DNA from 3 places in the Jeotgalicoccus sp. WY2 genome. Region 1 is predicted to be linked to each of the others. Evidence: riboswitches for the same ligand, from Rfam matches in the RefSeq annotation. Region 1 holds a riboswitch; each other region holds the start of a gene.
The links. A riboswitch is a leader RNA that binds a small molecule or an ion and turns the genes downstream of it on or off. The one in region 1 is predicted to bind thiamine pyrophosphate.
Positions count from the first base shown of each region.

Region 2: another riboswitch for thiamine pyrophosphate. It lies ahead of G4D76_RS08250 (thiamine phosphate synthase); the one in region 1 lies ahead of tenA (thiaminase II).
Region 3: another riboswitch for thiamine pyrophosphate. It lies ahead of G4D76_RS13785 (RicAFT regulatory complex protein RicA family protein); the one in region 1 lies ahead of tenA (thiaminase II).

Region 1 is NZ_CP049818.1:1,084,019-1,095,087, forward strand. It holds gene G4D76_RS06395 (nuclease-related domain-containing protein) at 1-23, opposite strand, end outside; gene G4D76_RS06400 (metallophosphoesterase) at 174-992, opposite strand; gene G4D76_RS06405 (MFS transporter) at 1,071-2,462, opposite strand; gene G4D76_RS06410 (hypothetical protein) at 2,603-2,791, opposite strand; gene G4D76_RS06415 (hypothetical protein) at 2,917-3,087, opposite strand; gene tenA (thiaminase II) at 3,230-3,910, opposite strand; TPP riboswitch at 3,990-4,086, opposite strand; gene G4D76_RS06425 (four-helix bundle copper-binding protein) at 4,175-4,501, shown strand; gene G4D76_RS06430 (serine hydrolase) at 4,545-5,318, opposite strand; gene G4D76_RS06435 (hypothetical protein) at 5,433-5,786, shown strand; gene G4D76_RS06440 (YsnF/AvaK domain-containing protein) at 5,813-6,166, shown strand; gene G4D76_RS15885 (hypothetical protein) at 6,203-6,328, opposite strand; gene G4D76_RS06445 (hypothetical protein) at 6,400-6,693, opposite strand; tRNA gene G4D76_RS06450 (tRNA-Thr) at 6,717-6,787, opposite strand; gene G4D76_RS06455 (diacylglycerol/lipid kinase family protein) at 6,904-7,833, shown strand; gene G4D76_RS06460 (hypothetical protein) at 7,852-8,529, opposite strand; gene G4D76_RS06465 (hypothetical protein) at 8,577-9,068, shown strand; gene G4D76_RS06470 (benzoate/H(+) symporter BenE family transporter) at 9,428-10,261, opposite strand; gene G4D76_RS06475 (hypothetical protein) at 10,532-10,693, opposite strand; gene G4D76_RS06480 (PDDEXK family nuclease) at 10,921-11,069, opposite strand, start outside.
Region 2 is NZ_CP049818.1:1,414,597-1,425,665, forward strand. It holds partial or broken gene G4D76_RS08240 (NtaA/DmoA family FMN-dependent monooxygenase) at 1-1,053, opposite strand, end outside; gene G4D76_RS08245 (3-oxoacyl-ACP reductase) at 1,066-1,815, opposite strand; TPP riboswitch at 1,921-2,023, opposite strand; TPP riboswitch at 2,256-2,365, shown strand; gene G4D76_RS08250 (thiamine phosphate synthase) at 2,438-3,028, shown strand; gene thiS (sulfur carrier protein ThiS) at 3,124-3,324, shown strand; gene G4D76_RS08260 (thiazole synthase) at 3,326-4,093, shown strand; gene G4D76_RS08265 (HesA/MoeB/ThiF family protein) at 4,093-5,097, shown strand; gene G4D76_RS08270 (heavy metal translocating P-type ATPase) at 6,038-7,912, shown strand; gene G4D76_RS08275 (TVP38/TMEM64 family protein) at 8,000-8,680, opposite strand; gene G4D76_RS08280 (hypothetical protein) at 8,978-9,202, shown strand; gene G4D76_RS08285 (LLM class flavin-dependent oxidoreductase) at 9,514-10,419, shown strand; gene G4D76_RS14975 (hypothetical protein) at 10,584-10,892, opposite strand; gene G4D76_RS08290 (NADH:flavin oxidoreductase/NADH oxidase family protein) at 10,919-11,069, opposite strand, start outside.
Region 3 is NZ_CP049818.1:2,400,563-2,411,631, forward strand. It holds gene G4D76_RS13780 (ABC transporter ATP-binding protein) at 1-1,424, shown strand, start outside; TPP riboswitch at 1,477-1,568, shown strand; partial or broken gene G4D76_RS13785 (RicAFT regulatory complex protein RicA family protein) at 1,697-2,130, shown strand; gene thiW (energy coupling factor transporter S component ThiW) at 2,460-2,927, shown strand; partial or broken gene mutS (DNA mismatch repair protein MutS) at 2,980-5,518, shown strand; gene mutL (DNA mismatch repair endonuclease MutL) at 5,522-7,384, shown strand; gene G4D76_RS13805 (alpha/beta fold hydrolase) at 7,396-8,283, shown strand; gene miaA (tRNA (adenosine(37)-N6)-dimethylallyltransferase MiaA) at 8,273-9,178, shown strand; gene hfq (RNA chaperone Hfq) at 9,179-9,367, shown strand; gene G4D76_RS13820 (glutathione peroxidase) at 9,405-9,890, opposite strand; gene hflX (GTPase HflX) at 10,007-11,069, shown strand, end outside.

The sequences.
Region 1 (11,069 bases):
ATTTTCCGTTCCGATATAATCATGAGTTCCTCCTTATAAAAAGTCCCTTCATACTATATATACGGAAAATCAGCGATTTATTTTTATTTCGTACAGGTTAATTTATAAACCTGTAAATACTGAAATAATTCCCGCCAAAATGGAAAAAACCGCCCGAAGGCGGTCCATGATCATTAAATCTCTATAATCTGCAGCGCATCGCGCATTTCATGCACGATATCTTTCGTCCGCCACTCGCGTTTATAGCCGAGACATGCACAGAGATAATCCGTGCCGCCTTCACTGACCTGATGTCTAAAATGAATATGTCCCATAATGCTGTAGCGGATATCGTAGTCTTCGTAAAACTGATCGAAGTCCGATGTGCCGATGAATGCATTATAGTAATCGAACAGACGGTTCGGCATCGGCACACGGAATGCTTTGTGAGTCGCGACGTGTGTCATCAGAATAATCTTTTTATCACGCACCGATTCCAAAACAGCTGCGGCGCGTTCCGCCATCAACTTAGATACTTCCGGATCCGTCATACCCCAATTTATTTTTACTTTATCCTGCCACGTGCCGCCGTAAAATTCCCGCTGACTTAAACGTTCCTGAGAAAAACGGTCACTCGCATACGTATAATCGTACCAGGCCGGATTCATTACAAGTGCCCAGTCATCACCGAGATCAATCGGCGAACCTTCTTTAAAATATTTCGTGTCTTTAAAAAAATCATATATTTCGCGGGTACTTTTCTGATCCCCGCTGAAGTTCCAAAAGTCATGGTTGCCCGGCACGAAATAAATTGTCACACCGGTCATCTGCTCGAGTTCCTGCATAAAGCGGTACGAACGGACGTGGTCGTTTGAAATGTCGCCGGCAATCAGCAGCATGTCGAGCGCCTCTCTCGACACTTCATTTGCAAGCGTGAGAGAAAAGTCTTTCTGCTTCAAAGTCTCGCTGTTGTAGCGATCGATATGCAAATCTGAAATAACTCCAATTTTCATTACTCATTCGCTCCCGCATCAATTTATTTATTCAATGCTACCACAACTTTTATCCTTCATAAAAAGTTCCGCTTCACGCTACTTATCTTTCACACTGACTTTTGGAATGACAACCAGTGCGAAGACAAATGCCGCTATTAAGAGAACAACGTTAACGATAAACGCCGCGCTCCCCGCTGCTGCGACTGAAACTGTGTTCGACAGTGCCGAGTAAACTGCGACGATAATCGCAATACCGAATGCCCCGCCGAGCGTCGATGCCATTTTGAAAATCGCAGACGCAACGCCGACTTTATTTTTCGGCGTCGTTGACACGGCCGTATCGAGCGCCGGTGTCGCAAACAGACCAATACCGATACCGAAAAATCCGAATCCAATCAGGCTGGAAACAATATATGCCGTACTGCCTAAGAATGTCAGAGACAGCATAATTAACCCGGCAGCTAAGAGTAAGGGTGCAGACACAAGCGCAGGTTTCGGCCCGAGTTTAGCGATGCTTTTCTCTCCGATTTTAATGGCAATGAGCATCGTTAAAATATAAGGAATCGTTATAAGCCCAGCTGAAAATGCAGTCATACCAAGTCCCTGCTGCGTATAAATATTGAATAATGCGAGCGAACCGACCGCTGTATTTAACAGGAAGTTCGTTACGACAGTGCCTAAAAATGCTTTATTCGAAAACAGAGTTAAATCGAGAAACGGCGCATGTTTTCGCTGTTCTACAATAACAAAAACAATCAGTCCGATAACGAACACCGCTATCAGCAGAATCGATGTAAGACTGCCCCACCCGAGCACCTCTCCCTGCGTAATAAAAATACTGATTGCACCGATCATCACAACGAAAATAGATAAGCCTGCAAAGTCGAATTCAATCGGCCCGCGGTTTTTATCTTGTACGTCTTTAATGTTTTTAAGTAAAAATAAAGCGATAATCGACAGCACAATCGACACGATAAAAATCCACTGCCATGCAACGAATGTTGCCATCGTTCCTGCGAAAAGTGATGCAAGACCGGTACCGCCGAATGCACCGAGCGACCAGTAACTGAGCGCTTTGCGGCGCTGCTCGCCTTCAAATATGTTATTAAAAATTGAAATAGTTGCCGGCATAATCATTGCTGCCGAGAAGCCCTGAACAATACGTCCGATAATTAAAAATGATGTATGGAATGGCAGAATAATAATGATTGACCCGATAATACTTAAGAAAATACCGATATAAGTAATCTTCGTATAGCCAATCTTATCTGCGATGTTTCCTGCTGCGACCATGAAAATCCCGGTAATCAGCGATGTTAAACTGACAGACAGGTTAATAATACTGCGGCTCGTCGTGCTGTAAGTTGCTTGAACTTCAGGTGCAATGTTTAAAAATGCTTGGGCAAACAGCCCGTAAGTCAGGATGGATAAAATAACACCCAGTATTACCTTATTAGGGGTTTGCGCTTTCATAATTGTCTGAGACAAAATTCTCATCTCTGTTTTTGTTAGATTCCCGTCCATTATAAATGAAAACGCTTAAAATTATTTGCTGGAACATTGAAAGTCACAAAAAAGTCATTCTGATTAAAAAAATGCCGCCGAACCCGGCAGCACCTAATCAATTATTAATCATCATCTTCAATTTCGCTGTCTTCTTCATCATCGTCGTCGGAATCGTCGAGCATATCGTCTTCCATATCAGACTCTTCGACGCCCGTTTCTTCAACGCCTGTGTCTTCATCTTCTGTATCCTCGCCGCATGCCGCAAGTGCGAGTACTGCGAGCATTGTTGAAACAACTGCGAATTTCTTCATAAGTCCGATCACTCCTAATTTCTGAATTAATATGTATATACCCATAATTTGATGATTTAACACCGCAGAACTATAAGAAATTGCCGCAGGTTAAACACCCGCGGCAATATAATATTCATTTTTATTTAAGCACCATCGTCTTCAGTTTCTGTACTTTCTGTATCTGTTTCAGTCTCTGTACCTTCCGTGCCTGTTTCCTCAGTTTCTGTTTCAGTACCTTCTTCTTCTGTTCCTCCTCCGCATGCTGCAAGTGCTAATACGCCTACAAGTGATCCGACAGTTAAAAGTTTCTTCATCTAAAGTTCCAGCTCCTTAAAAAGTATAGTAGATTCCAGACTGATCATTGATGTTACTGTCACCATACCTCAGATAAAACATCTATATGCATAATTTACCGACCCTTAACAATTTCGAAAACTTATGCAAAATCATAACCAGCTATAAGTTCAGCTGAACAGGCCATTCTTCACGCGCCTCACACATATCCCAAAACATATACTCATACAGACTCGTTTTTACGACAATTTCCTCGAGCTGCTTAAGCTCGCGCTCCGGTTTCCCATCAGCAAGTTCATTCAAAAGGGTCATCGCCGTACCATTTAATTCGCTGAAATCCTCACCGGAATAAGTATCAACCCACTGCTTATAAGGATTACTTTCCAGATCCGGGTTTTTATCGGCTAACGCTCTGCCGATATAGTTATAACTCCACGCACAGGCTAGTAAACACGCGGCCACAGACGCCGCATCACCCCGCTGTGCATGATTCAGCATATAGCTCGTGTAAGCCGTGTTTACAGCAGAAGATTCCGTCCTAAGCAATTCGCTCTCTTCAATACCGAACTCCGCAGCATATTTTCGGTGCAATTGCATCTCGCCAAACAGCGTCCCGTGAAGCATTTCAGAAAACATATTCATCGTCTGTAAATCCGGCGCTTTTTCGGCACCGATTGCCATCAGCCTTGAATACTCAACCAGATAGACATAGTCCTGCTTCAGCCAATGCTGAAACTTATCTACTTCGAGCGTACCGTCACCTAGCCCGGTCACAAACGGATGGCGAAGATATCCATTCCAAATATCCTCCACACTGTTCCATAGTCTGTCAGTAAACTTCATTATATTATCCCCTTTTCTTTTCAGCTGAAGACGATAAAAACCCGAACCTCATGAGAAGGTCCGGGCTGAAATTTTATACATATATCAGCTCAGACTTCCCTGCGCAGGTACTAACCTACAGGTTCAAAGGGTCGATATTATCTCTCAGCACTCACAGTGCGCCCCCAGCCGTTTATATTTTTTTACACATCCACTGTACTACAGTTTAAAAGATTTTGCTTCGGGAATTAATAAATTGTATATAATTTTAAGGAGGAATAATGAATGGCTCACGAACAGCATCAGCAATTACTTAAGACACTGCACGAATGTATGGAAGCGTGCAATCATTGTTTCGACGCGTGCTTAAAAGAATCGGACGTAAAAATGATGGCGGAGTGCATTAGACTGGACCGCGAATGTGCAGACATGTGTGCATATTTAGAACAAGCAATTACGAGAAATTCACCATTTGTTAAAGAACTTGCAGGCGTTTGTGCGACGATTTGTGAAGCGTGCGGCACTGAGTGTGAGAAACACGACCACGATCATTGCCAGCAATGTGCGAAAGCATGTTTCGAATGTGCAGAAGCGTGTAAAGCAGCGGCGTAAATTAAATTGCAAAAGGCCGGGACAATTTGTCCCGGCCTTTTTTCTAATCCATATATTTTTTAAATATTTTACCAAGCTCATTCAGGAAATGTTTGCCTTCTTGGTTCGATGGCCAGTTATTTGAGAACACCGAGAACAGCAGCTGTTTGCCGTTAAGCTGAATCATGCCGAATTCATGCTCGAGCGCTGTCACAGATCCTGTTTTCGACGCGATAAATTCGGCCTCTTGGTCTTCATCGATATTAAAAAATCCGCCGACTCTGTCGTTAATCTGCTGTTTTTTCATAACTTCAAAGAATGCCTGTCTGAGTTCTTCCGGCAGCACATCATTTTCTTTAATGACGTACTGCATCGACGTGAACATATCAGCGGCAGATGTTGCGTTGCGTTTTCCTTCATTAATGCCTGTCGTGTCATAGTAATTACGTGCGAGTGTTGTGTCATGCAGACCGAGTGCTGTAAAACCTTCGTTGATCCGCTCGATGCCGATATTATCAATCAGCATGTTGGACGCAGTATTATCAGACACGATAATCGACAGTACAATCGTATCCCATAACGTCAGGCGTTTAACGCTCTGAAGCGTATGAAGTACGCCGCAGCCCCCGACCTTTTTTCCGACCGTAAGTGAAATATCTTCATAGTTATGAAAATGCTGCTGCAGATTAATTAAGCTGATCGGCACCTTTATCGTGCTGGCAGAAGGATATACCTGGTGTTCATTATGTACGTACACCTTATTATCAAACTGAATCTTGTAAGAAATATCTTTCGTCGGCTGGCTTTCAATCAATGCGTTGATTTCATCTATAAACATCTAGTCATCTCCCCCTGTTGCTGTTTAAGTAAAGAGTATCACAACAAGGTATCCGTTTGCACTTAGTCTATACGGGGAATAAAGCAGTAATAATTTACATGGAGGTTTGACATTATGGGGCAAATTGAATTGATTGCAAATGAACGTCATTTACAGGAAAGATTGCAGCATTACAGAGATTTAAAAGTACCCGAGAACAAATTAACTGTGGTGTCGACTCGCGGTTATGAGGATTTCCTCTTGGATTATCCGGGAGTGAACGAGCGTATGACTGCCGGAAACACTTTGGAAGAACTGCTTATACAGCTTGACGGCAGCCAGCGTCTCACGATGACGAATCAGGAACGTGAAAATTATTCGAACGCTCTGAATAATGGAGAACTGCTGTTTATATTGATGATGAATCTGAACTGGATACACCTGAAGGCGAAGAAACATTTGAACTTCGTGAAGAACGGCTTGCAGTAAATAAAGAGAAAGTCCAAACAGGAGAAATTGTCGTTGAGAAATATACGGATTCAAAAGTTGAAGAATTTGATGTCCCTGTAAATATGGATAACGTCACGGTAGAACGCCGTGCAGTTGAAGGCGAGCCTTTGTTTGAAACCTATAACAATACAGAAGACTCGGATGACGACCTCGGGATTATTCGAATTCCGGTAACAAAAGAACGTATCAGAGTAATTAAGGAACATGTGGTAACAGAAGAAATTGTAATTACAAAAGAAGTCGTTGAGAAGATGGAGCATGTATCAGGCACTGTGAAGCATGATGATATCAGAGTCAATGAAGTGAAGAATGAAGACGTTAAGGTCAGAGAAGTAAAGAATATAGATATTGATAAATAATAAAAATCCGGACCTCTTTGAGGACCGGATTTTTCTCTATTTCTTCTTATTATTCTTATTTGTATAGTTGGAAATAATCGGCTTAACGTAATTCATCACTTTTTCTCTTTTAACAGGATCTTTCATTGTTTCCTTAATTACTCTAATAATTAAGTTCTTCATATATTAACCTACAATCTTCTATTTAAATTTTCTTAATCTTATCATGAAGAGGCATTAAAATAAAAGATTACTTATTCAGGACGCTGATTCTGTACTTTTAAATTCAGCCCGAAGACGATAAATGAAATAATCACAAGAATCAGCATTACAAGACGATAGACTTCAAATGATGGATCTATTCTCATAATCATAAATAATTCAAAGAAAAACCAGCCGGCTGTTACAGTAATGAAAGCTGCCTTAAATGCCTTTGCCAGCATCTTCTCTTTCACTTCCTTACTGAGCCCGGTATCTTTAAAAAACTGTCTTGCAATAACAATTGCGTAAATCAAAACAATAAGGAGCACTGCACCTATTGTAATCATGTTGGGTAGTCTCCCTTTTCTTAAGCCGACAGCGAGAATCGAACTCGCATTTCAGCCTTACCATGGCTGCGTTCTGCCATTAAACTATGTCGGCATGTTTTTAGTATCAGCTTTTACTATAGTATATTCTCCGTGTTTTATCTACCCCAATCTGTTCTGCTGCTGCGGTATAATAAGTGTTAGAGACTTATACAGAACGGAGGGTGGAATATGAAGAAGGCATTGATTATTATTAATAAGACTTCAGGCATGGGTAAAAAAGCACGGCTGGAAGAGGCACTGATCCGCAATTTAAAATCGCAGGATTATGAACCGGTTATCAAATATACGGAACCGACCGGGTTCGAAAATATACTTGCGGCACACGCTGCAAGCATTGATCTAATCGTTGCTGCAGGCGGTGACGGGACCATCAGTGAACTCGTCAGCATTCTTGGCAAACATAATATTAATCTCCCTGTTGCGGTGATTCCCGCCGGCACGGTTAATGACTTTGCCAGAGCCAATAACATTCCGCTCAATCCGATTCTTGCTGCTAAAGAATTGGATACAACCCGCACAAAAACAATCGACACGATTAAAATCAATGATACGTATGCAGGCTACATGGTGGCATTCGGCAACTTTATGACATCATTTGCGAAAGTAAACAGCTCGGTAAAAAATAAAGTGGGACGTATCGCCTATCTCATTAAAGGAATCAAAACACTGATAAAGTTAAATCCATATCGCGTGAGTATTAAAATAGATAAACTGGAGATGGAAACAGACTCTGTGTTTACACTTGTCTCTAAAATATCGTCAGTCGGCAGCGTCGAGAAACTGCTCCCTGAAGCGAGACCGGATGACGGACTGCTTCATATACTAAATATCGAACCGATTAATATTAAAGACATCGTGCAGCTGATCTATATGGCGTTTACAGGAAATATTACAAATCATCGGAAAGTGATGTATTTAACAGCAGAACAGGTCGAGATTTCGACAAGAGATTTAACTGAAATGAACATCGATGGAGATTTGCACGATTATAAAGATGTGAAAGTATCGGTGGTTAAAGACAGTATGTCACTTGCTGAAAATAAAAACCAAATCATTGCTGATAAAAATCCCCTGCCCCTTTGTTTATTTCTAAAATAAAATTGAAAGATACTGCTTCTAATCAATAATTTTAATTATTTCTTTATATACTGACTCTAGGCTATTATCTAAAAAACTTCCTGTAGCCTGGCTTATTCTTCCTTCTTTATCGAATTGAAAATTATTTTTACAACTCACAATAAATTTCCCTAGTTGGCTCATTAGTTTATCTAAATGATTAACTTTATTATCAACAGAGACAAGATATCCTGGGTGTTTCTTCAATTCCAATAATGTTCTTTTACTCATATTCAATTGTTCAATGAACATTTCATCAATTTTTTCACTTTTCAGTTTCATGGTATTTAAATGGTTAATAAGCTTTTTTTCACCATTAAAATATGCGTAGGAGTAAATATTTCCAGGCATTTTTTCCTGTAAAATTATTTTTAAGTCTAGTACTTTAATTTCTTGTTCTACCTGAAAAGAATAAACCTCTTTCCTTTTCACTTCTTCTCTTTCTTCTCGTGAAATTTTCAATGCTTTATCGCCCGATATTTTCGCACCTATTAAAGCACCAAAAAAAGTAGAGAATACCCCAAGAAATGTTAATGCTACATGGGCACTTTTAAATATCATTTGATTATGAGCTAGTTCATTAAAATTTAGTGTCCAGATAAATGTAATAAATACTATTAGTAGTATAATTATTATAGATGTAAGTACTGATGTTTCAATTTTTCTTTCGTCTTTCATGATTGCTCCTTTTGAAATATTTTATAAAATTAGAAAGCGTGATAAATTTGACCAAGAATAGTCTATCTAAAAATGATATTGGGATGTCTCTAGCAATGGCTTTCTCTTTAGTAAGTGTGTTGCTAATTTGGAACCCAGATTTCATCTCAGCTATTTTACCAACCGATATTATGAATTACATAATTGGTGGATTATCCGGCTTTATTGGGGTTATTGGTTTTCTTTCAGAAACAGGGAAAAGTGAAAACAATTTACTCAAAAGCATAACTACATTGTTTTTTGCTTCATTGTCAATTTTAATTGGTTTGTTTTTCCCATACATAATTATACTTATCTTTGGAAAAAATATAATAGTATACATTATAAATTATCTTTATATTTTTCCTTTCTTATTCTTATTCACAATATGTATAAGCTACTTGTTTAAAGGTATACAAAATTTACTAAAAGAGTTAAAAACTCAAAAGCTTCTGGGAATTACAAAATTAGTTGGTATACTCGGTCCATGTTTAACAGTCCTATTACAATTTAAGAAATAATAAACATTTTTTGAATCAAACGCTTTTTAGTTTATTTCCTGACGACTTTTGCCAGAATTGTTCCAATCACAGCGCCATACCGGTGCCTGACATAAAATATGAAATTCCCGATACAGAAATAATATAGTGAAAATGACTGCCATTGGTATTTGGAATTCCCAACGCTTGTTCTCATCGTTGAAGCAATACCCCTAGTAAAACAAAACCTGCAAGCATCGCCATTAATGCTTCCGGCAATTCAACATCAGCACGAGTGCCCATGCAAACAGTCCGAGATCACATAATAATACTTGATATGACTGAAGCAACGTAACGTTTATCAATCTCACCCGACTCTTCATCAGAAGCGATTGTCGTCATCATTCCTGCAACGTTGGCCGACTGTCCACCAAAGAACTTGTAAATATCGACAGAATCCCGCTCACCGTTAAAATATTATTTGTCGGTGCATGATAACCGCTGCGTTCAAGCGCACCGACAGCTGGTGTCGCATCATTGCTTAAAATCATCAGTGCCAGCGGAATTGAAATTGAGACTGCCCCCGCCAGTGAAAACTCCGGAATATGCACAATCGGCATTACAACTTCCGTGCCAAGTGCGGACATATCAAATTCATGAAATACGAAGAAAACAATCACACTTGTGAGCACTGATCCGAGCATCGGCGGAATTCTTAAATCCCACTTTGTTAATATAAAGTAGACGGCAATTGCGGTAACGCCGACAATCGGCAGCTCCTGTGCTGCTGGAATTAATCCGACTACGTAACTCGTTATAATACCGGCGAGCATGGCGGAAATAATCTCCCTTGGAATCCAGCTCATGACCTTTTTAAATATACCGGAAATACCGAACAGCATAATTATAATGGCAGTAATTATAAAGCCGCCAACCAGTTCCGCATATGTAAAATGCGGAGTCACGGTAACTAAAAATGCGACGCCGGTAATGGAGTGGGCCCCGACAATCGGCATGCGGTAATAGAATGCCATTATCAGCCCGAATAAGGCACCAAAGAACTGCACAGCGTAAAACCAGGAGATTGTCTCGATATGAGAAAAACCGCCCGCTGCGGCCGCTTCAATGACGATAATCGGTGCTCCTACGATGCCGAGCGTCCCGGTGATAATTCCGGCGGATATATTCTGTGTATTTAAATCATTTATAAATCCTCTGTTATAAGTATTGTTCATATGGATGTCTCCGTTACGTTAGATATGTAATACTCTGATGATACCATTACTTAATAATCGATGAGTATAAATAATTAAATATTCAATAAGATTAACCCCTGTAGTAAATTCATGAACTGCCCTCTGTCAAGTAGACAAGCAAAAAAACAAAATGGAATTTGCTACGCACACGCATGCATGCGTGTCCGCTTTTGTGCTGGTATTTTCAATCCCACCTTCAAAGTACTGACTTTCGTAATACATAGAAGAAAGAATAATCCCCTCTGACTTCTAACTGAAAACTGTTTTGTATAAACTCACTTTGCTTACATCCTCTTCAAAGAATACATTAACTATAAATCCTTTTTGGTATGCTGCATTGACGATAGTTCTCGTATCTTCAACAAAGAACGGATTATTTAAAGTACTGGATATTAAAGAAATCTGATTCATTTTATTACTGATTAAGGATCTTGCAATGGAATTCGTAATATAATAAAGATGAATACCAAAGTATTTACCTTACTTTTTATAAATCACTATATCCTGAGATTTTTATTATCCCTATCGTAAATTAGGTTATATCCATTAATAATCTAACTTACTCCAGCCAGTATATTTGTAACCTTCTATAAATCAATAAATGATATAGACTAATAGACGTTCCATTATGAAATGAATCATAGTTTATTGCTATCCATATACGCTTTTCGTATTTGAGATAAGGAAATACCTTTCTCTTTGTGAATGGCAAACGCATAGGTTTGAATGCTGGACCATCCATAGATTTCTTTCAACCATTGCTGCAGAGACAACTCTTCTCCATCTA
Region 2 (11,069 bases), 330 kb from region 1:
GACTGTAGGATTTCTGTCTTCTATAATTTCTAAAACAGTTTGATAACGTCCAACAGGTCCTTTGAATTCTTCGACGGTGGGTGGCAATTTTGGTACTTTTTCGTCGAGTTTCCATGATTTTGTATCTTGCTGAATAAAGAATTCGAGCTGATTAAGTGCAGTATCAATTGGAAGTAGATTGTCTAATTTTGCTTTCTTTTCTTGCGCTTCTTCTCTTGTTTTACCCACGTAAGTCACTAGTCCTGGAAATACTTTGATATAGTTGTTTGGACGACGGCTTTCTTTTATGGCTTGATTTAATTTTTCACGATAAATATTTGCTTGTCTTAAGTTCCAAGAAACTGAATAGACGGCATCAGCATATTTCGCAGCAAGTGCAACACCTTCTTTTGAAGCCCCAGCTTGCATAGCAACTGGTTTACCCTCTTTTCTTAAAGGTAAAGTTAGCGGCCCTTTAACTTGGAAGTTTTCACCATTGTGATTGAATGGCTGAATATTTTTATTTTTAGTAATTGTGTTATTTTCTTTCTCTGGATTGTAGCTTTCAATTGACCACGATTCAAATAATTTATTCATGACTTCAGCAAATTCATCCGCTTTCTTATAACGAACGGCTCGCTCAGGTAATTTAGATATACTGTGGTTTTGTGCTTCGCGGTCGGTCATTGATGTCACTAGATTCCATCCCATGCGTCCTTTTGTTATGTGTTGCAGTGTGAGTAACTGTCTTGCTGTGGTAAATGGGTTATTAAATGTACCTGAAATAGTTGAAACAAGTCCAACGTTATCTGTGACCTTACTCATAGCAGTTAATGCAACAACTGGGTCAAAATAACTCGCTGGTAATTCTGTTGCACTATCTGCGGGGAAGGCTTGTGAATCTGCGAAAAATACGGCATCAAATTTTCCGCGTTCTGCAATTTTTGCCAGATTTTCATAATATTCAATTGTCGTGAATTCATTGATACTCGAATCATCTTCTAACCATGCTGCCTGATGATGACCCACACCATACATTAAAATCCCTATATTTAACTGTTTAGAATTATTCATAATATATACCGCCTAGTTCATAGTAAGTCCGCCGTCTACCGTGATGTTTTGCCCTGTAATCCCATCTGCTGCCTCAGAACAAAGATAAACAACCATATTAGCAACGTCTTGTGGTGTTGTTACTTTTCTCAATGGTGTGGACTGTGCGATTAAATCAAATACTTCTGGTGTTGTGACTGCACTTGCGTCTGTTGTTTTCAGTAAACCGCCAGAAACAACATTTGCACGGATACCATACTGTCCAAGTTCTGCTGCAACGTTTCTGGTGAACCCAATTAAAGCAGCTTTTGCAGTGGTGTACTCGTGATATGGTACTACAGGATTTTGATATAGATTCGTTCCAATACTAATAATTGCACCGTCTTTACGTTCTAAAAACTGTGGTATTACACTTTGTGATACGTTGAATGCAGCTTTTAGTGTCCCGTCTAACTGTTGCTCGTAATCTTTATAAGTCAAATCTTTAAATGCTTTTTGAGCGGTTGGATCAAATTTAAAGTTAACGAGTGCATTGTTTACAACAACATCAATCTGGCCGAAATGTTCAGTTCCTTTTTTTACTAATTGTTCAACTGCTTCACGGTCTGTAATGTCCGCTTGAATCGCAATCGCTTGTGCGCCAATTTCTTTTTGTAACTTCTCTGCTTCTTCCTTACTTTTGTTGTAGTTAATTATGACATTAAAGCCTTTTTCACTCAGTGCTTTTACGATATAGCTACCAAGTCCTCTTCCGCTTCCCGTTACTAAAACTGTTCTTGTCAAATAAATCACTCCTATAATTTTTTAAAATAAAAAAATACGCAACCTTCATAGGAAAGTTACGTATCGAGAGTAAATTATATGTCCACAAAGACATAGATATACAACTGTATCGATGTAACACTTTCCTACGCTAGTTTTAACTAGATCAGGTTCAAAGGGTCTGAGGTTTCCCTCATCTCAGTTTATATAAACACCCCTAGTGCGAATCTTCTATTTAACATCATTGTAGTACTTTACAAAGATACGTCAAGTAAACCACAAATTATTTGAATTGGAACAAACGCAATTCAAATTCAATTCTGTAACTGTACTGCTTTCTAGTTTTTATATGATTGAGTGAATGTTAAAAGGTAGTTATCAGCATAATTAAAATCTAATTTTATTTGCAATATTTAACTTTTTAGAGTAACTTGAGGTTATTGATTGGAAAATTAAATAGTTAAGACCACTGGAAGTGTCTTTGAAAAAGGCTGAGATTAAAGTGTAGACTTTGGGATTCCGGGAACCTGATACAGTTCATACTGGCGTAGGAAAGTGGCGAAAGTAATATATGTTGATACATACTTGCGCTGTTTTTCTATATAGAAAAGCAGCGCTTTTTTTTATGTTAAGGGGTGACATAATGCTTATTGCAATTACACATTTTAAGATATTAATTTCCAAGGATATTATTCATTTCAATACGATTTCATCCTGTATCGATTATCTTTTACTTCGTACACCCATGTCCGACAACGAGTTATCATCGTTCCTTTGTCAGCTTATTCATTCAGGTTTTCCCAAAGAAAAAATCATCATTCATACTTCGACTAAATTGCTGGAATCTTTTCGTTTAACTGCCATCCACTTTAGAGAAAACGATCCAACTGCATTAACGTATAAAAAAGAACATCCGGATATTTCAGTCAGCATGTCTGCTCATTTACCTGAATCTGTCAAGAAAGCACAGGACAATCATCTCGACTTTGTATTATACGGCCATATATTTGAATCGAGTTCAAAGAAATCTTTGCCGCCGCGTACACATCAAGAAGTACGTGATGCACTGTCTTATGATATTCCTGTCGTTGCACTTGGAGGTATCAATTCAACAACTATCAATCAATTACCGGCAGGTTTCAGTGGTATCTCGGCAATTTCTGCACTTATGGATGCATCACCCAATCAAATCACCAGATTAAAAGAAGAATGGCAAATATTAAATTTTATGTAAGCAAATGCTACATTGCTTAGACATTATAATGTGGTTAATACATTTCCCAGCTGTCGCAGTACTTAAAAATCTATCATTTGAAAGGATGAAACAATATGCAGTGCACCGTTAACGGAGAACTCCATTATTTTGAAAAGGATATTACCATAGCTACCCTGCTGGACCACCTGGATGTAGATGATAATCGTATTGTAGTGGAACACAATGGGGAATTGATTAAAAAAAGTGTATTTAAACAACAAGCAGTGAAAAATAATGATCGACTTGAATTATTAGAATTTGTAGGAGGCGGATAATATGTTAGAAATTGGGGATTTAAAATTTAACTCAAGACTATTTTTAGGTACTGGAAAGTTCTCAGATGAGAAAATACAGGCCGCAGCAATTGAAGCGTCAGGTACAGAAGTGCTGACTTTCGCTGTCAGACGTATGAACTTATTTGATAAAGACCTGCCCAACCCGCTGGCAAATATTGATTTAAGAAAATACACGACATTTCCGAATACAGCAGGGGCGAAAACAGTGGAAGAAACTATACGCATCGCAGAAATCGCAAAACATGCGGGTGTCTGTGACATGATTAAAGTTGAGATTATTGGTGATGATAAGACATTACTGCCTGACCCAATTGCGACATACGAAGCGTGTCAAATACTGCTGGACAAAGGTTATACAGTCTGTCCATATATTTCAAACGATGTCGTGCTTGCAAAAAGACTCGAAAGACTCGGTGTTCATGCGATTATGCCGCTCGCTTCTCCTATAGGTACGGGACGCGGTATTAATAATCCATTGAATTTAAGATATATTGTAGAACAATCCAGCATCCCTGTTATTGTGGATGCAGGAATCGGTTCACCCAAAGATGCGTGCTATGCTATGGAGCTAGGTGCAGATGCGGTATTATTAAACACCGCTGTATCGAATGCCAAAGACCCGGTTAAAATGGCAGAAGCGATGAAGCTTTCAATTGATGCAGGGGTACTGGGTTATGATGCAGGACGTATTCCGGTTAGGTATTCTGCACAGGCCTCAAGTCCCGCTGAAGGACTGGAGTTTCTTTAATGGAGAGATACGACAGACAAATGAAGTTTAATGAATTTGGAGAGAATAGTCAAAAAAATCTGATTTCAGCCACACTGATGGTGATGGGCGCCGGTGCACTTGGAACACACGTTTCTGAAATGCTTGTGCGTATGGGTGCAGGTAAACTCATCATCATCGATATGGATATTGTTGAAATGACCAACCTGCATCGTCAGGCTTTATATACTGAAAAAGATGCAGAAGATATGACGCTGAAAGTTAATGCTGCCAAAGAAAAATTGTGTCAGATAAACCGTAATGTTGAGATTGTACCGATCAATGCAGAATTAAATTCCAGTAACATCTCCGCAATCTTAAGAAAGTATCAGCCGGATATTGTAATTGACAGTATGGACCATTTTGAAATTCGCTTTCTGATTAATGAAGCCTGTCATAAGCTTGATATCCCCTGGGTATATGGTGCCGCTGTAGGCAGTAAGGGAAGTGTGTATGGGATTGATTTTAAAGGACCTTGTTTAAAGTGTTTGATGGAAACTCTGCCATCCACAGGGGAAAGCTGTGCAATCAACGGTGTACTTCCTCCTGTGATTTCCCTCATTGCCAGTATGGAAGTTTCTGAAGTCATTCGTTATTTATCAGGAAAAGGTTTTTCCAAGCAGCTCATTACTGTAGATACTTTTAAAATCGGCTTTCAAACGATAAATATAGATGAATTAAAGAATGAAGACTGTGTGGTCTGTAAGAATCGGGTATATGAACAGTTGAATAAAAATATGCTGGCCACTGTACAATCTAATTGCGGAAGTGTATATACACTCAGGTTCGACGAATCGGTTTTCAATCAGGAGCTGCCCGGTAAAACTATCAGGGCAAGTGCATTTGTTAAGTTATTGACTTATAAAAAATATAAGCTGACCTTATTTAAAGATGGCAGAATGAATGTTCATGGCATCTCTCGAAAAGAAGAAGCAAATGCTTTATATCATGAAATGATTGAGAAACTGAGTGAATATCCTGTATAAAAATATAGTGTGAACTATCTCAAATAGATGAGTTTTTATGTTGTTTTATAAATACTAGACAAAGAATTAAAAAGGCATCAGTTATTTCTATAGGGTGTTGAATTAGGTGAAGATACGGTAATCAGAAGGAATTATTTATTACAAATTTCGGTGGAACGTTAAGAGAAAACCGCATCATAAAGTGATAAGCTGGGAGTTATCATAAATAGAATAAGTAAAAGAGAAGCAGGATAGCATGCAAAAGACTATGCTGCTTGAATGTGCTCACTTATCTTAGGATGTGTAGAAGAGCGTAGTTTACGTATACTTTAGATACTTCTGGTGGTAAATATTGTATTCCTTTTAACGTCATAATCTTACCACTATACTTAACTCAAATTATAACGATTTTTGAGTTATAAATTATATTTAAATCATATATGTAAAATAGAAAAACCCTATAAACATTGAAATACCAACGTTTATAAATTTTGTTCAAAGTTATCTATCTATTTATTATAATACAAAGACTTTGTGTTAAGACACAATACACATATGTGAAAACTTGAGAGTTATCGTAAGTAATAATCTTAGCGTTGTAAATACATATTTTCCTGATGGTACTCGTATAAAAGTTAAAAGCCATTCAATACAATATTCTCTCTTAAAATCTTATTCCATTATCTGTCCTTCGGAAGTCATCAATTTCTTGACCAATGAATCTACCGTCTCTTTGTTCACAGTTTGTCCCGGTGAATCTAACTCTTTTAGATATTGAGAATCAGTAATATAACGTTCGGATTCCTAAAAGCAATAATAACACCTATTAATCCTTCTTAATTATAATCATTATAATTAAGAAGTGTTTTTAAATTTATATTGTTGTATAATGGACTTACAAACAATAATAATTAGAGTGCTTGCTGGAAATATATTAAGTAATGTGAAAGAGGTCGTGTGTATGTTTAAATATCTGTTTAGCAATCGTGCCGGTCAATTTCTGGTATTAGGTATTCTGTTTATACTTATTGGTTTTTCGCTCAATTTATTTACAAATATCGACAACAGTATTTCATTCTATATCGCGATTTTCTTCTTGGGATTCTTTGCTGCAAAAAATGCAGTGACTGAAACGATCAAAGAAAAGTCTCCGAATGTTGACTTGTTAATGATATTAGCTGCGATTGGTGCTGTAATTATTAATTATGAGTCGGAAGGTGCATTACTCTTACTTATTTTTGCGGGTGCTGAAGTTCTGGAAAATTATGCGACGAAAAAATCTACAACAGCAATATCGGAATTAATGTCACATATTCCTTCAACGGCACGCTTGGTTAATAATGGTGAAGTTACAGAAATCCCTACTGAGGAATTGATTAAAGGTAATATCGTTTTAGTCTCGAAAGGAGAACAAATTCCTATCGATGGACATATTGATCGTAAGTCTTTTGTGAACGAATCTGCTCTAACCGGGGAATCGGTTCCTGTTGTGAAAGAAAGTAATTCAGAAGTTTTCGCAGGAACGATAAATGAAGGAAACTCTTTTAATCTAAAGGTAAGTAAAACAAGTGATGAAACTGTATTTTCAAATATTATACGTATGGTAGAAGAGGCTCAAAATAGACCTTCTAAAGTATCAAAAATTATCGATCGTATTGAATCAAAATATGTTATTTCTGTATTAATCGGTGTTCCAATTTTTATCGTAATACTCTATACATTTGTCGACTTATCATTTAGTGAATCATTTTATAGAGGAATGGTGATGCTGACAGTAGCTAGCCCATGTGCGCTCGTTGCATCTGCAACACCTGCGACTTTGAGTGCGATAAGCAATGGTGCTCGAAATGGCATTCTGTTTAAAGGCGGTGCTGCTATGGAGACTCTGAGTACAATGGATATTCTATTTAGTGATAAAACCGGGACCCTCACATATGGAGATTTTAAAGTCATTGACTATGTAGCTGCTGAAGAAATTTTAAAAGAAGTCGTTTCGATTGAGCAACATTCAAGTCATCCGATTGCTGAAGCGATTGTTAAAAAATTTGCGTCTTTGAATCTTGAGAGTGTTGACCAGACAGAGCCAGTTGAAGAAATTGTCGGTTCAGGTATGAAAAAAGGCGACATTATCGTCGGGAAACCGGACGCATTTAAAGATTTCAAAGACCCTTTTGATTACACTGCTAAAATGATAGACGGCAATACAAATATTTTCGTTGGAAAAAACCAGAATATTATTGGATACTTTTCTCTTGCTGATCAGGTGCGCAGTGAATCTGTTCAAGCTGTCGATAGTTTTCAAAAAGCAGGAGTGGAAGTTATCCTTCTAACTGGTGATAATGAAACTGTCGGGAAGAAAGTTGCGGATGAAGTCGGAATTTCAACATTCTACGCTTCAAGTCTCCCAGAAGATAAAGTTAGACATGTGAATGAAAGTCAAAACAAAGAACATATTGTAGGAATGATTGGTGATGGAATTAACGATGCACCTGCCCTTGCAAATGCAAATATAGGCATAGCGATGGGGAGTGGTTCTTCAGTTGCAATGGAATCTTCCGATGTCGTAATTGTAAAAAATAATCTGCAAAAACTATTCTATAGTTTTAAATTAAGCCGCAGATTAAATAGGATTATTCTTGGAAATATTACGTTTTCAATCAGTGTTATTTTAATACTAGTCACTTTAAATATTTTTGGTTTACTCAATTTACCAACCGCCGTTTTATTTCATGAAGGCTCTACAATACTAGTCATACTAAATGGACTGCGTCTGCTTCGATCAGGTAAAGATAAAAATGTATCAAAGACTACAGAAATAGCATATGAAACAAACTAATTATATAAAATAGCAAAAACCCCTAAGTTACTGTCTCAGATAGGTAGTAACTTAGGGGTTTTTCACTACTACTGATTTCGACCTTAATTAATTATTTTCGCTGCGGGTATTTCGCCAATAACGGTAGGAGATAAAGGTGGATGCGAGTACCGTAATCCAAGCAACAACCAGGATGATTCCGTTAAAGAGCGACTGATTAACAGCGAAAGCGCCAAGTGCAACGAGTGAGATTTGTCCCGGTATGGAAGCGATAAAGGTTGCTGACAAAAAGGCGGACTGACTGACACCTAAGGCACCTGCACCGTAATTGACTGGCCAATATGGTAAGCCTGGCATTAGTCTCGCTGTACACATGGCTAAGAAGCCTGCGTTACTCAAATACTTTTCAACCGTTGGTCCATGACGGCCAAGGAGTTTAAATGTCAGGTCTTGACCGGTAAATCTGGCTAACCAATACCCAATCCACGAGCCAATCAATATACCTGTGAAGGAGAACAAGCTGCCAGCTATAACACCGTATAGAGAACCTGCGACTAAAGCTGGTATGGTGACAGGAATCGGTGTAATGGCAATTAAGGCTGTAATACCGATAAAAATCAACCAGCCTGCCCAGCCGTAACCTTGAATAATCTCTCTTAAAACTTCAGGTTCTGGAACATTTACATTAAACCCCAACCATATCAATATGCCTATGAATACTACTAAAGCTAATAGGGAAATTATTGAACGGGGAGAAAAAGCATCTGCAGAATCTTTTTCTAAACTCATTGTATTTCCTCATTCCTGGCTACTTTATTAAAATTCCGTTGTTCGGGATTATAGGCTCTCCTTAACTTTAACTGTGTCATTAGTAAAAGGGAATAGATTTATTTCATAAATTTGGAAATGTAAATTTTCACTTACTAAGATTTATGATACAAACAATATTTAATGAGAGTATGTCATCCAAATTACCTATATTTGTCTAGAAATTTTATGAATAAATTTCGACAAATAACAATGGAGTCCCTCCGGGTGATTCACTGAGTGATATAATCAGGTCAAAGCAAACTAGGAGATATTTTTATGAAAGAAAACAACAAATCTAAAATGACTGTAATTATACTTTTCATTTTGATGCTGATCAGTATAGCCTTACTCATTGTATTTATTATTATGGCCGCAAATAATCTTGAAGAGAATCAGGGGGGAACTTCAGAAGTACAGCCTTTAATTGAAGAGCAAATAAGTTCTGATCGTTATCTCCCACCAGTAACTAAAGCGGAATTCAATAATGTTATATTAATCTAGTCAAATGAGACGCAGAAAGGCGTGTATTCCTTAAGGGATGCACGCCTTTTGTATTAAAAGAATAAATATCTTAATCAGGTTGAAATCTTCTCATTTATTTAAGCAATTGAAACAGTTAATTATCTTTATATCATATGATGTTTTATGATTAGAGTATCTCATTGTAATGGAATATATTACATTAAGACTTAATAAGATACGTAAAGGAGAACTAATTTAAATGACAAAACATATACCATTAAATGTCCTTGAACTTGTGGGCATTTCGGAAAATCAGACAGTTAGGGAAGCAATCGAAGCGTCCCTAGACAATGCTGAACTTATTGATAAACTCGGATTCAAGAGACTTTGGTTCGCTGAGCATCATAATAAAAAGTCTTGCATCAGCTGCGACATCTCAGCTGATTGCGATGGCCGCAGCGCGGACAAAAAATATCCGCATCGGCTCAGGCGGTATCATGCTGCCGAACCATTCACCGCTGCAGGTCGCTGAAAATTTCGGCACGATTGCACAGCTCTATCCTGATAGAATTGATCTCGGACTGGGTCGCGCACCAGGTACCGACCAAAGAACATCTCAGCTGATTACACGTAACAGCAGTGATGCACAAAATTTTGCAAACTCTTATGATCTCATCGGCTGGTTCAGCGAAGAAGGACTCGGTCACAGTGTTCCAGTGACGTCTACAGTAGGCACAGGAACGAATATTCCAATCTGGGTATTGGGTTCAAGTATGAACGGTGCATCTATTGCCGGACAGCTGGGATTGCCTTATTCAATTGCGACGCACTTTACACCGGACGATTACAAACAAAAGATTGATATGTACCGTTCGGCATTTACGACAGATTCGCCGACTTCCCAGATTGATGAACCTTATGTCATGGCAGGGATTAATGTTGTTGTAGCACCGACAGATGAGGAAGCAGAAAAAATCTGGACAACAACGACACAAATGATGGCAGATATGCAGACCGGTCAGCAGCGTAAACTCCAGCCACCTGTTGAGCCTGAAGAATTAGGGTCGGAAGAACAAAGAAAAATGATGGATTCAATGTTCAGTCTCAAAGCTGTTGGTTCACCTGAAACAGTCCGTAAGAAACTGGAAAAATTTGCGGAAGAAACAGGCGTTGATGAGCTGATTATTGTGACTTACACTTACGACCCTGAAAAAAGGAAACAATCGATGGAACTGCTGGCGGATTTGTGGTTCTAAAGAAATAAAAACGATACAAAAAGACCTTCCTACCACATTAACTGGTTAGAAGGTCTTTAAATATGCTTTGTTGTTAGGCACGTTAATCATAATGTAGAGCGATTTCTTGCAAGTATTAAAAATTATAAATGACATTCAGTTTCCGGTTTAAGAAAAAATCCTGATTATCTTCTTCTTTTTATAAATGCATAGGGACCATGTATTTTTGCCATGTCAAATAAGGGACCCCATGCATTACGGTGAACTTTTGGCGACTTGTTATGTCCGAGCCTTCTGATCTGCTGTTCGTAGTAGGCAATCCCTATAAATCCGCCGATCATTTTATCCAGTACTTTCACTTTAGTTGTCAGTCTTGGAATTGTTATATCTTTATAGGTCTCCGATTTCAGCTGATTTGGGAGCTCCGGATTTAAGACGAGAGCTCTTGCGATGCCAATCATCGATACATCAGTGTCGTTCAGTGCATGAATCATGCTTTCTTTTTTGCGGAATCCTCCGGTTACCCCAACCGCAGTAGTGACTGCCTGACTGATTTTTCTGCATAATCCAGGAAGTAGACTTCGCCGTTACCCATCATTTTCGGTTTTTCATAATCTCCGCCCGAGATTTCGATGTGGTCAATACCAAGTTCATCCATTTTCTTAATGACA
Region 3 (11,069 bases), 1.1 Mb from region 1:
ATATGCAAGAACTGCCGGTGACATTTTACGATAAACGCCAGCATGGTGAATTAATGAGCCGGATGACCAACGATATTGAAACGCTGTCGCAGACGATGAACTCATCGTTTATCCAGTTTACAACGAGTATTGTGACGCTGCTCGGGACGTTTTCAGTCATGCTTTACTTAAGTCCGCTCTTAACATTCCTGACGGCACTGATTATCCCGATATTAATTGTCAGTGTCAGATTTATTACGAAACGTACGGGCCCGCTTTTTAAAATGCGCCAGCGCCGTACAGGTGAAATGAACGGCTACATTGAAGAAATCGTGTCCGGCCAGGAAATCGTTAAAGTATTCTCGCAGGAAGAACGTGCGGTACAGAATTTTGAAGTCCGTGCTAAAAACTTAAGAGAAGTTACATTCTGGGCGAACCTGTACTCCGGCTTCATTCCGAAAATAATGAACATGCTGAACAATATTTCATTTACGATTGTTGCCGGCGCCGGCGGTATTCTGGCACTGACGACAAACGGTGTCGTTACAGTCGGAACGATTGTTGTGTTCGCGGAATATGCCCGCCAGTTTACACGTCCGCTCGCGGATTTATCGAATCAGTTAAACCAGGTACTGTCAGCGATTGCCGGTGCGGAACGCGTATTCCAAATACTCGATACGCCGGCAGAATCAAACGACGGAAAAATTACGGATAAGACAATCGAAGGACACATTGAATTTAAAGATGTCACATTCTCATACAGCAAGGAGCAGCACCATCCAACGATTAAGGACCTGTCATTTGAAGTCAATTCCGGAGAATCGGTCGCATTAATTGGTGCCACAGGTGCAGGCAAGACGACGGTGATGCAGCTGCTCGCGCGGTTCTATGAAACCGATAAAGGGCACATCCTTGTAGACGGTGTGGATATTACAGACTATTCGCGGAGCAATATCCGTTCTCAGACTGCGTTTGTGCTGCAAGATCCGTATCTGTTTGAAGCGACCATCCGTGAAAATATCCGCTACGGCAGAATGGATGCAACAGACGATGAGGTGACAGAAGCGGCGAAAGTTGCCAATGCCCATGACTTTATTATGACGCTTGAGCGGGGCTACGATACAGTGCTCGACTTAGACGAAGGCTTTATCTCGCAAGGACAGAAACAGCTGATATCAATTGCGCGGGCACTCATTACCGACCCGGCAATACTGCTCCTCGATGAAGCCACATCCAGCATCGACACAATTACAGAGTTAAAAATTCAGGAATCGCTCGAACGGCTGATGAAAGGGCGGACGAGTATTATTATCGCCCACCGTCTCAACACGATAAAAGCCGTCGACCGTATATTTGTTCTGGATCAGGGAGAAATGCTTGAAGCGGGAACGGAAGAAGAATTGCTGAAGCTTGAAGGTAAATATCATGATATGTTGAATCAGTAAGATATTTTACAAGTTATTCCTAGTAAGTTAAGATGGACTTAATTAAATATTGCACAACCACTGGAGGTGCCTTTTTGAGGCTGAGAAATACTCTTAATACCTGATCTGGATTATGCCAGCGTAGGGAAGTGGCATAGATTCGTTATGCACATCCTTATATTCGGGATGTGCATTTTTGTACTTTGACAAACGAATCAGGAGATTTACATTTAATAAATGAATGCTTTCATATATAATGAATGGTATATATCAACTAAAAGGTGGAACTTCGAATGTATACTAAGAAGGAAATAATAGAAGAAGCAAAAAAGCTCGGTAAAATGATGGCGGAAACAGAACAGGTTGAATTCTTCCAGAAAGCGGAAGCTAAAATTCACGAGAATAATGATATCCGCGAAAAAATGGCTAGTCTTAAAAGCAGCAGCAGCAGGCAGTAAACTTCCAAAACTACGGTAAAGAACGCGCTTACCAGATGACGGAAGAAAAACTGGCTAAAATCGAAGCGGAATTAGACGAAATGCCGCTTGTAGATCAGTTTAAAGAATCACAGGCAGGCGTTAACGAATTACTGCAAATGGTTTCGCATGCAATCAGCTCAACAGTTACAAGCGAAATCATCGAACAAACAGGCGGAGACCTGATGCAGGGTGAAACAGGCGCTGCAGTCCGCAACAAACCAAACCGCGATCCGGACCAGTTTAAATAAGCATCAGCTACATATTGAATGGCGTTGAAATCTCTGAATTATAGAGTGTTTCAGCGCCATTTTTGTATGTTTTTACAATACACCGACCGCATGAACAGGCCACATGCGGTTAAAGAATACTTTGCGACCGTATGAACGACTCACATGCGGTTAATAACAAATCTCCAACCGCATGAACGACTTACATCGGGTTAATAAAGAATCTTCGACCGTATGAGAGAACCACATACGGTCAATAACGAATTCCCGACCGCATCAGCAAACATAACTCGAACAATTATAAAATGTAATCAAAAGGAGGCACCACCATCAACAAACTTACTAGAAACATGACTTTCACCGCAGCTTTCGTCGCCTTAAACGTTATCTTGAGTTCGCTTATCACAATTCCAATCGGAATCATACGCGCGGCACCGATGCAGCATTTAATCAATGTGCTTGGTGCAGTCATCACAGGTCCCTGGGTGATCGTGCAGGCGTTTATCTCGTCTACAATCAGAATATTATTCGGTACGGGGACCGTCTTCGCCTATCCCGGCAGTATGATCGGCGCGCTCGCTGCCTGGCTCCTCTACAAATACACTAAAAAGTTATCGCTCGCTGCAGCTGGTGAAGTTCTCGGCACCGGCATACTCGGGGCACTCAGTTTGTACCCGCTCATCATCGTGCTGGAGCTCGACCAACAAATTTTCACCATCGTCGCTGCAGCCTTTCTCGTATCCAGTTTTATCGGCGCTCTTACATCGTTTATCATCTTAAAACAATTGGAAAAACACGGAGTCTTACTGCGGATATAAGCGTCGGTGCGTGTTATAATAATACGACAAGATTAATTTAGGAAGTGTTAAAATGCGGGAACCAACACCGATGATGAAACAGTATTTTTCAATTAAAGATAATCATCCGGACAGCTTACTTTTATTCAGACTGGGAGATTTTTACGAGCTGTTTTACGACGATGCAGTCACGGCTGCCAAAGTGCTCGAAATCACATTAACTTCACGCGATAAAAGTAAAGATCCGATACCGATGTGCGGCGTGCCATATCATTCTGCGCGCAACTATATAGCAAAACTAATCGAGAATGGCTTTAAAGTGGCCATCTGTGAACAGATGGAAGATCCCGCGCAGGCGAAAGGCATGGTCAGAAGAGAAGTGGTCCGTGTAATTACGCCGGGTACTTTAATCGATGATTTCGGTATGGACGACGGTGCGAGTAATTTCATTCTGGCGCTGCATGAAGAAGAGGGCAGAACAGAGTCAGCTATGCGGATATTTCAACGGGTGAAATTTTCGCCTTTTCAACAAGCGACCAGACAGAACTGAAAAGTGAAATAGAAACACTGGGCGCCCGGGAACTGGTCACGAATGCTAAAAGTGAACATATCATTCATAGCATTTATAATGATCCGCCGCTCTATACGGTGTTTGAAGCAGACACTCCTTCAGATTATGACTATGAAGATGATGTCGATGAACATCACGCGATTAATCTGCTGTTAAACTACATTCGTGCACAAAATATGCAGGAACTGAAACATTTAAAGACGGTGGAAAAACACCGTATCAATACATTTATGAAATTAAATTATGCAGCCATTTCAAACCTTGAGCTCTTAGAAAACATTCAGACGAAAAAAGTAAAAGGCTCTCTGTTCTGGTATTTAAACCGTACGGAAACACCGATGGGCAAACGCCAGCTCAGAAAATTGATCGAGCGTCCGCTCGTGTCAAAAAAAGAAATTGAAAATCGGCAAAGTATCGTAACGACGCTAATCGAGAACTTCACCGAGCGCCAGCAGCTGTCAGGCATTTTAAATCACGTTTACGATATCGAACGGCTCGTCGGCCGCCTTGCCTTTAACAACGTGGACGTAAAAGACTTAGTCCAGCTGCGCGACTCGCTTCACGGACTGCCGGAATTAAAGGCAGTACTTGAATCACTAAAACTGACAGACAACAAAACATTCCAGAATTTCGACAGCCTGGAAGATGCGTATGAACGCCTGGTAGTCCTAACAGATACACCGCCGAAAACAATCCGCGAAGGGAAAATCTTTAAAGACGGTGTCAGCGATGAACTCGATAATTTAAGAGACATCAGCACAAATGCACGTACATGGCTGAACAATTATCTCGAGTCAGAAAAAGAACGCACTGGCATTAAAAACTTAAAAATCGGCTTTAACAAAGTGTTCGGCTATTACCTGGAAATTTCCAAAGTTCAGGCGATGAACTTCGATGCCGAAAAGTTTGAATATAACCGTAAACAGACACTCACAAATGCCGAACGGTTTATTACACCGGACTTAAAGAAATGGAAAGTCAGATCTTAACAGCAGAAGACGACAGCATTAAACTCGAATTCAATATGTTCACTGAACTCCGGACAGCTATGATGGACTATATTACGAGACTGCAGCGTACAGCAGAGCAGATCTCGACACTCGATACACTGATATCCTTCGCCTTAGTTTCAAACGACTATCATCTGACGACGCCGGAATTCAAAACGGACAAGTCAATCGACCTGATTGATGCGCGTCACCCAATCGTTGAACGCATGCTGAACGAAAACACATATGTACCGAACGACCTCACGATGACGAAAGATAACTTTATTTATTTAATTACCGGTCCCAATATGTCCGGTAAATCGACGTACATGCGCCAGGTGGCCTTAATCATTATTATGGCCCAGATCGGCATGAGAGTGCCGGCAGAGAGCGCGAAACTGCCGATATTCGATGCCATCTATACACGCATCGGTGCAAGCGATGACTTATCGAGCGGTAAATCGACATTTATGATCGAAATGATGGAAGCTAATACAGCACTCCAGCACGCAACAAAGGACTCGCTTCTGATATTTGATGAGATCGGCCGCGGGACCAGCACATATGACGGTATGGCACTCGCCCAGGCGATGCTCGTCTATATTCATGAGGAAATCGGTGCGAAGACACTCTTTTCAACCCACTACCATGAACTGACGAACCTGGAAGACACACTGCCAGGGCTGCAGAACGTCCACGTTAAAGCGACGGAATACGACGGCAAGCTGGTCTTCCTGCATAAAGTGAAACCGGGAGCGGTCGAGAAGAGCTACGGCATTCATGTCGCGAAACTCGCAGAACTGCCGGACCGGGTGACGGAACTGGCAGCTGAATATTTAAGCTCATTTGAAAATCAGAACCATGAGCCGAAACTGAGTAAGCGGGACGATATCTTCCAGCTGGAACTGCCGCTCGGTGACAGTGAAGCAGTATCTAAAGACGATAAAAAACTATTAACCGAATTAACATCGCTTGATTTAAATAATATGACGCCGATGGAGGCGCTGAACACATTGCATGAATTAGTGAACAAAGCACGCGGGGAGGGATAGCACATGGGACAAATTCACGTATTGCCCGCTCATATACAAAATAAAATAGCTGCAGGCGAGGTGGTCGAGCGTCCGAGTTCAATCGTCAAGGAAATTGTTGAAAACTCGCTCGACGCTCACTCTACGGTCATCGAAGTATTTATAACTAACAGCGGCATGGAATCGATTAAAGTGGTCGACAACGGCCACGGCATTGATTATGAAGACCGCACGCTCTTATTTGAACGTCATGCGACGAGTAAAATCGATACGGCCTACGAACTGTTCGAAATACGCTCACTCGGTTTCCGCGGGGAAGCACTTGCCAGTATCGGTGCAGTATCGAAAGTGACCTTGGAAAGTATGCGAAATAATTCGACCCCGTTCAAAATTGTATACAGCGGCGGGAAATACGATGAGGATACCGTCTGGCATGAACGCCGCGGGACAATCATTGAAATTGAAGATTTATTCTTTAATACACCTGCCCGCTTAAAATATATTAAAAACCTGCGTACGGAAGCGGGAAAGATTATCGATATTATGCAGCGGATGGCGCTGAATTATCCTGAAGTCAGTTTCCGTCTCGCGTTTGACGGTAAAGACCGTTTTAAAACGACAGGCAACGGCAATTTAAAAGAAGTAATTAATATTCTTTACGGCATTCAGGTGTCTGCTAACACACTTCCAGTGAGTGCCGAAAGCCCGGACTATAAAATCAGCGGTTATATCGTGAGACCTGAAGTCACACGCAGCAACCGTAACTATATTAACCTGAGTATTAACAACCGGCATGTTCGCCACTTTAAACTGTCTCAGAGTATTATTAACGCTTATCATACGCTGCAGCCGAGAGATAAATATCCGCTGGCATTTTTAAATATTACGATGGATCCGAAACTGATCGATGTAAACGTGCATCCGTCAAAAGTGGAAGTAAAGCTGTCAAAAGAGACGGAATTATTAAAGCTCGCTGAAGCAGCGGTTAAAGAAGCACTGATGGAAACAGAACTGATTCCTGAAGTAGAGCATAAAAAACCAAAAGCTGAAAAAGTTGAACAGCCGGCAATGGATTTTTCGGAGCGCCATGAACAGATCAGAGAGCATATTAATACGTATGAACCGCCGGTACGACAGCAGCGCACGCCTTTTAAAGAAACGCTACAGCAAGAAGCAGAGAGACCATTTCAACCGCAAAAACAACAATATACCAATCCGTTTAAACAGGACGCACCGGTTCAGCAGCAGGCTAAACCAAAAGATATACCGGCCTTCGTAGAACACGAACCGCTGCCGGAAAAAGAAAAGCTGCCGTATTTGGAAATTATCGGCCAGCTGCACGGCACATATATTATTATGCAGAATGAAACCGGCATGTATTTAATGGACCAGCATGCAGCACAGGAGCGCATCAAGTACGAATATATTTATCGGAACATTATTAAAGAAGATGACGGCATTCCGCTGTTAATTCCGTATACGTTTGAGTTCAGCTTTGATGATGTCATTACAATCGATGAAAAACTCACTGAACTGCAGGAAATCGGTTTTGATATCGAAAAAAGCGGCATTAAGCAATATACTGTAGCCCGTTATCCATCATGGATTAAAGCAAATAATCCGGAAGAGGACATCAATGATTTAATCGAGTTTATCTCACAGACAGATCACTTCGATGTAAATAAGTATCGTGAGGAAATGTCTATTATGATGAGCTGCAAGCAGTCGATCAAAGCAAATCATTATCTCGATAAAAACCAGATGGACGCGCTGCTTACAGAGCTCGGAAAATGTCATTCGCCGTACACGTGTCCACACGGGCGGCCGGTAATTATTCATATGACGACTTATGAAATCGAACGATTGTTCAACCGAATAATGAAGTAGGGGGACTTGAATTGAAGATTTTAAACCGTACGATGAGAAACAAAGGAAGGAGTATTTCAGTGACGCATTACATGCCGGAACGCCCGAAGGCGAGCATCCAGATTCTGCACGGCATGGCGGATCATAAAGCGAGGTATAAAGAGTTTTGCATGTACCTTGCTTTAAACGATATTCACTGCGTGATTCATAACCACAGAGGACACGGTGCTGACGAGAAACTGAGTAATCTCGGCCATTTTAATTCGTTCGATGAACTGCTTGAAGATGCAAAGATTGTCAGCAAGGCAATGCCTGAGAATATTCCGCATATCGGCCTCGGTCATTCGATGGGTTCAATTCTCTTAAGAAGACTGCTTGAAGAGGATATTTACGATGCAGGAATTATCGTGGGGACCGGCAGTAAAGTTAGGTTCTCCGACACTGTGGCGAACGCTTTTATCCAGCCGCTGTCAAAACTGATTCCGGCTACAAAGTCACGTATCATTAACAAAATGTCGTTTCTCGGCTACGACGGAAATTTTAAAGGCACGGTTAAGAACCGCTGGCTGTCGGCCGATGAACAGCATACTTTAGCGTATAATACGGACCCGCATGCAGCCGGTCAGCGCATGAGCGTCAAAGCATTTGCTGAAATACTGAAAAACATCCGCTACGTTGATTCTTCAAAGTGCCTTAAAAACTACAAAGATATCCCTTACTTATTAATCGGCGGCGCGGATGATCCATTTTCGCATTTCGGCAGGGATTATGAGATTTTGAACTGGCGGCTCGGGCGGCAGTTTAAAAATGTAGAAATGGAACTTGTGCCGAATGCCCGGCATGAAGTGCTGTTTGAGGAAAACAGAGGTGCGGTATATTCAAACATCGTTAGATGGGTGGAGAAATATATTGAAAAGTAAATTACTTATTTTAGTCGGCCCGACAGCAATCGGCAAAACATCGTTATCGATCGATATTGCCAAAAAATTTAATGCCGAGATTATCAGCGGTGATTCGATGCAGGTATATAGAAGCATGGATATCGGCACAGGTAAAATCACTGCAGCTGAAATGGAGAATGTTCCGCATCATATGATTGATATTCTAAATCCTGATGAAACTTTTTCAGTATCAGACTTTCAAGCACAGGTTGAATACCTCGTGAAAGATATAGAATCACGGGGCAAACTGCCGATGATTGCCGGCGGTACCGGACATTATATTAAAGCGCTGATTGAAGGATACGAATTCAATGAAGAAAATCAGGCGGATATCGACCGTTTAACGAAAGAGTACGAGCAGCTGAATGATGAAGAACTGTTCGCTGAACTCCTTAAAATTATGCCGGACAGTGATATTCATCCGAATAATCATAAGAAAATTATTCGTCAGATTGTAAAGGCAAAGCTTGATATAACAGAAAAGAAAGCGTATACACAAAAGGCGAAATATGATACATTCTTAATAGGCTTAACAGCTGACAGAAGTGTGATATACGACCGGATTAATAAACGGGTGGTCGAAATGTTTGAAGCGGGACTCCTAGAAGAAGTAACCGAACTTCAAAATACCGGACTGTCAAAGACAGCCGGACAGGCAATCGGGTATAAAGAATTTCTGCCGTACTTCAAAGGGGAAGCTGCATTACCGGACGTGATGGAGCGCATTCAGGCACATTCACGGCAGTATGCAAAACGGCAGCTGACTTTTTTCCGTAATCAGCTGGATATACACTGGTATGATATCGCACAGTCAAACTCAGATATAATCTTTTCGGATATATATCAATTCTTACAAACAAAAGGGGAGAATTAAATGAATTTGCAAGATTCGTTTTTAGGGGAGTACAAAGAATCAGGGAAGGAAATCACAGTGTTTTTAATGAACGGTTTCCAATTACAGGGGAAAATCAGCGACTATGATAAGTACGTCGTTGAACTTGATTCAGAAGGTAAAGTTCAAATTATATATAAGCATGCAATCAGCACATTTATACGTGCATAAGAAAAACAGCCGGACATTATGTCTGGCTGTTTTGAATTTAACCTGCTAAATATTTTTCGATATCATCTTCAACATCAAGCGGTGATTTTTGCGGTGCATAACGTTTAGCTACTTTACCTTCACGGGTAACTAGAAACTTAGTGAAGTTCCACTTAATCGAATTAGTAATTAAGCCGGATTTACCTTCAGTTAAGTATTTAAATAGTGGGTGAATATTCTCGCCTTTAACATCTATCTTCTCCATCACGGTATATGACACGCCGTGCTGCTCGCTGTATAAGTCACGTGCTTCAGTCGCTGAACAGGGTTCCTGATTCATAAAGTTATTGGACGGGAAAGCCAGAATTTCAAGACCGATATCATGGTATTTTTTATATAGTTTTTCAAGCTCATGGAGCTGGTTGTTAAAACCGCACTCACTTGCTGTATTAACGATCAGTATTACTTTTCCTTTTAAATCCTGCATCTGTATATGGTCGCCGTCTGCATCCTGTGCAGAGAGATCATAAAAGGTAGTTTTCATCTATGATCCTCCTTTCCTGGTCACTTTGCATAATATTGGTTATTATAATATAGCCTTATTAATATAGTTGAAACATGATATTGTAATATTAAACAAAGAAACTGGAGGTGTTTGTCATGAATATGACACATACCGGAGTAATTCTTGCGACGAACACGAAACAAAATAAAGATGTGGAGTCGGAAGTCAGAGAGCTTAAAGAGCTCAGCGAATCGATAGGAATAGAGATTATCGGCACGCATATTCAAAACCGTTCATCGATAGACAGAAAAAGCTATGTGGGCAGCGGCTTTTTAGAAGAAGTGAAGATGCAGTATGAAGATATTGACTATACGATGGTCAATGATGAAATACTGGTCAGTCAAAATCGTAAAATAGAAGAAATTATGGATACGAATGTTATTGACCGTACACAGGTGATCTTAGATATATTCAGTCTCCGTGCACAATCTAAAGCAGGTCAGTTGCAAGTGGAGCTGGCTCAGCTTGAGTATTTAGTGCCCCGCTTAAAAGGTCAGGGTATTAATCTTTCGAGACTGGGAGCAGGTATTGGTACGAGAGGTCCAGGTGAGACGAAGCTGGAAACGGACCGTCGTCATATTAACTCGCGGATCAGTGATATAAAAAAGCAGCTGCATGTGATTGAAGACCACCGTTTAAGATACCGTGATAAACGACGTTCGAACCAAGTGACGAAAGTGTCGATAATCGGCTATACGAACGCAGGCAAGTCAACGCTGTTTAACAAACTGACGAATGCAGGCACGCTGCAGGAGGACAAACTGTTTGCGACACTGGATCCCTTAACAAGAGAAATGGTTTTACCGTCAGGATTTCAGTGTATAATATCGGATACCGTTGGTTTTATTCAAAAACTGCCGACAACATTAATAGAGAGTTTTAAATCAACGCTGGAAGAAGCGGCGGACAGTGATTTTATCATTCACGTCATTGATAATAATGCACCAGATATTGTGAGTCAGTACGATACGGTGCTGGATTTAATCGATTCACTCAGTATGAAGGAAATACCGCAGCTGATACTGTTTAATAAAACAGATTTAAATAATAAGAAACGACTCTTGCCGATGAAGCCGCATAAGTTTGTAAATATGAACATGCCGGCACAAGATATGTTAATGGATATAGAAAACTTTATGGTAAAGTCTTTTGATGCAT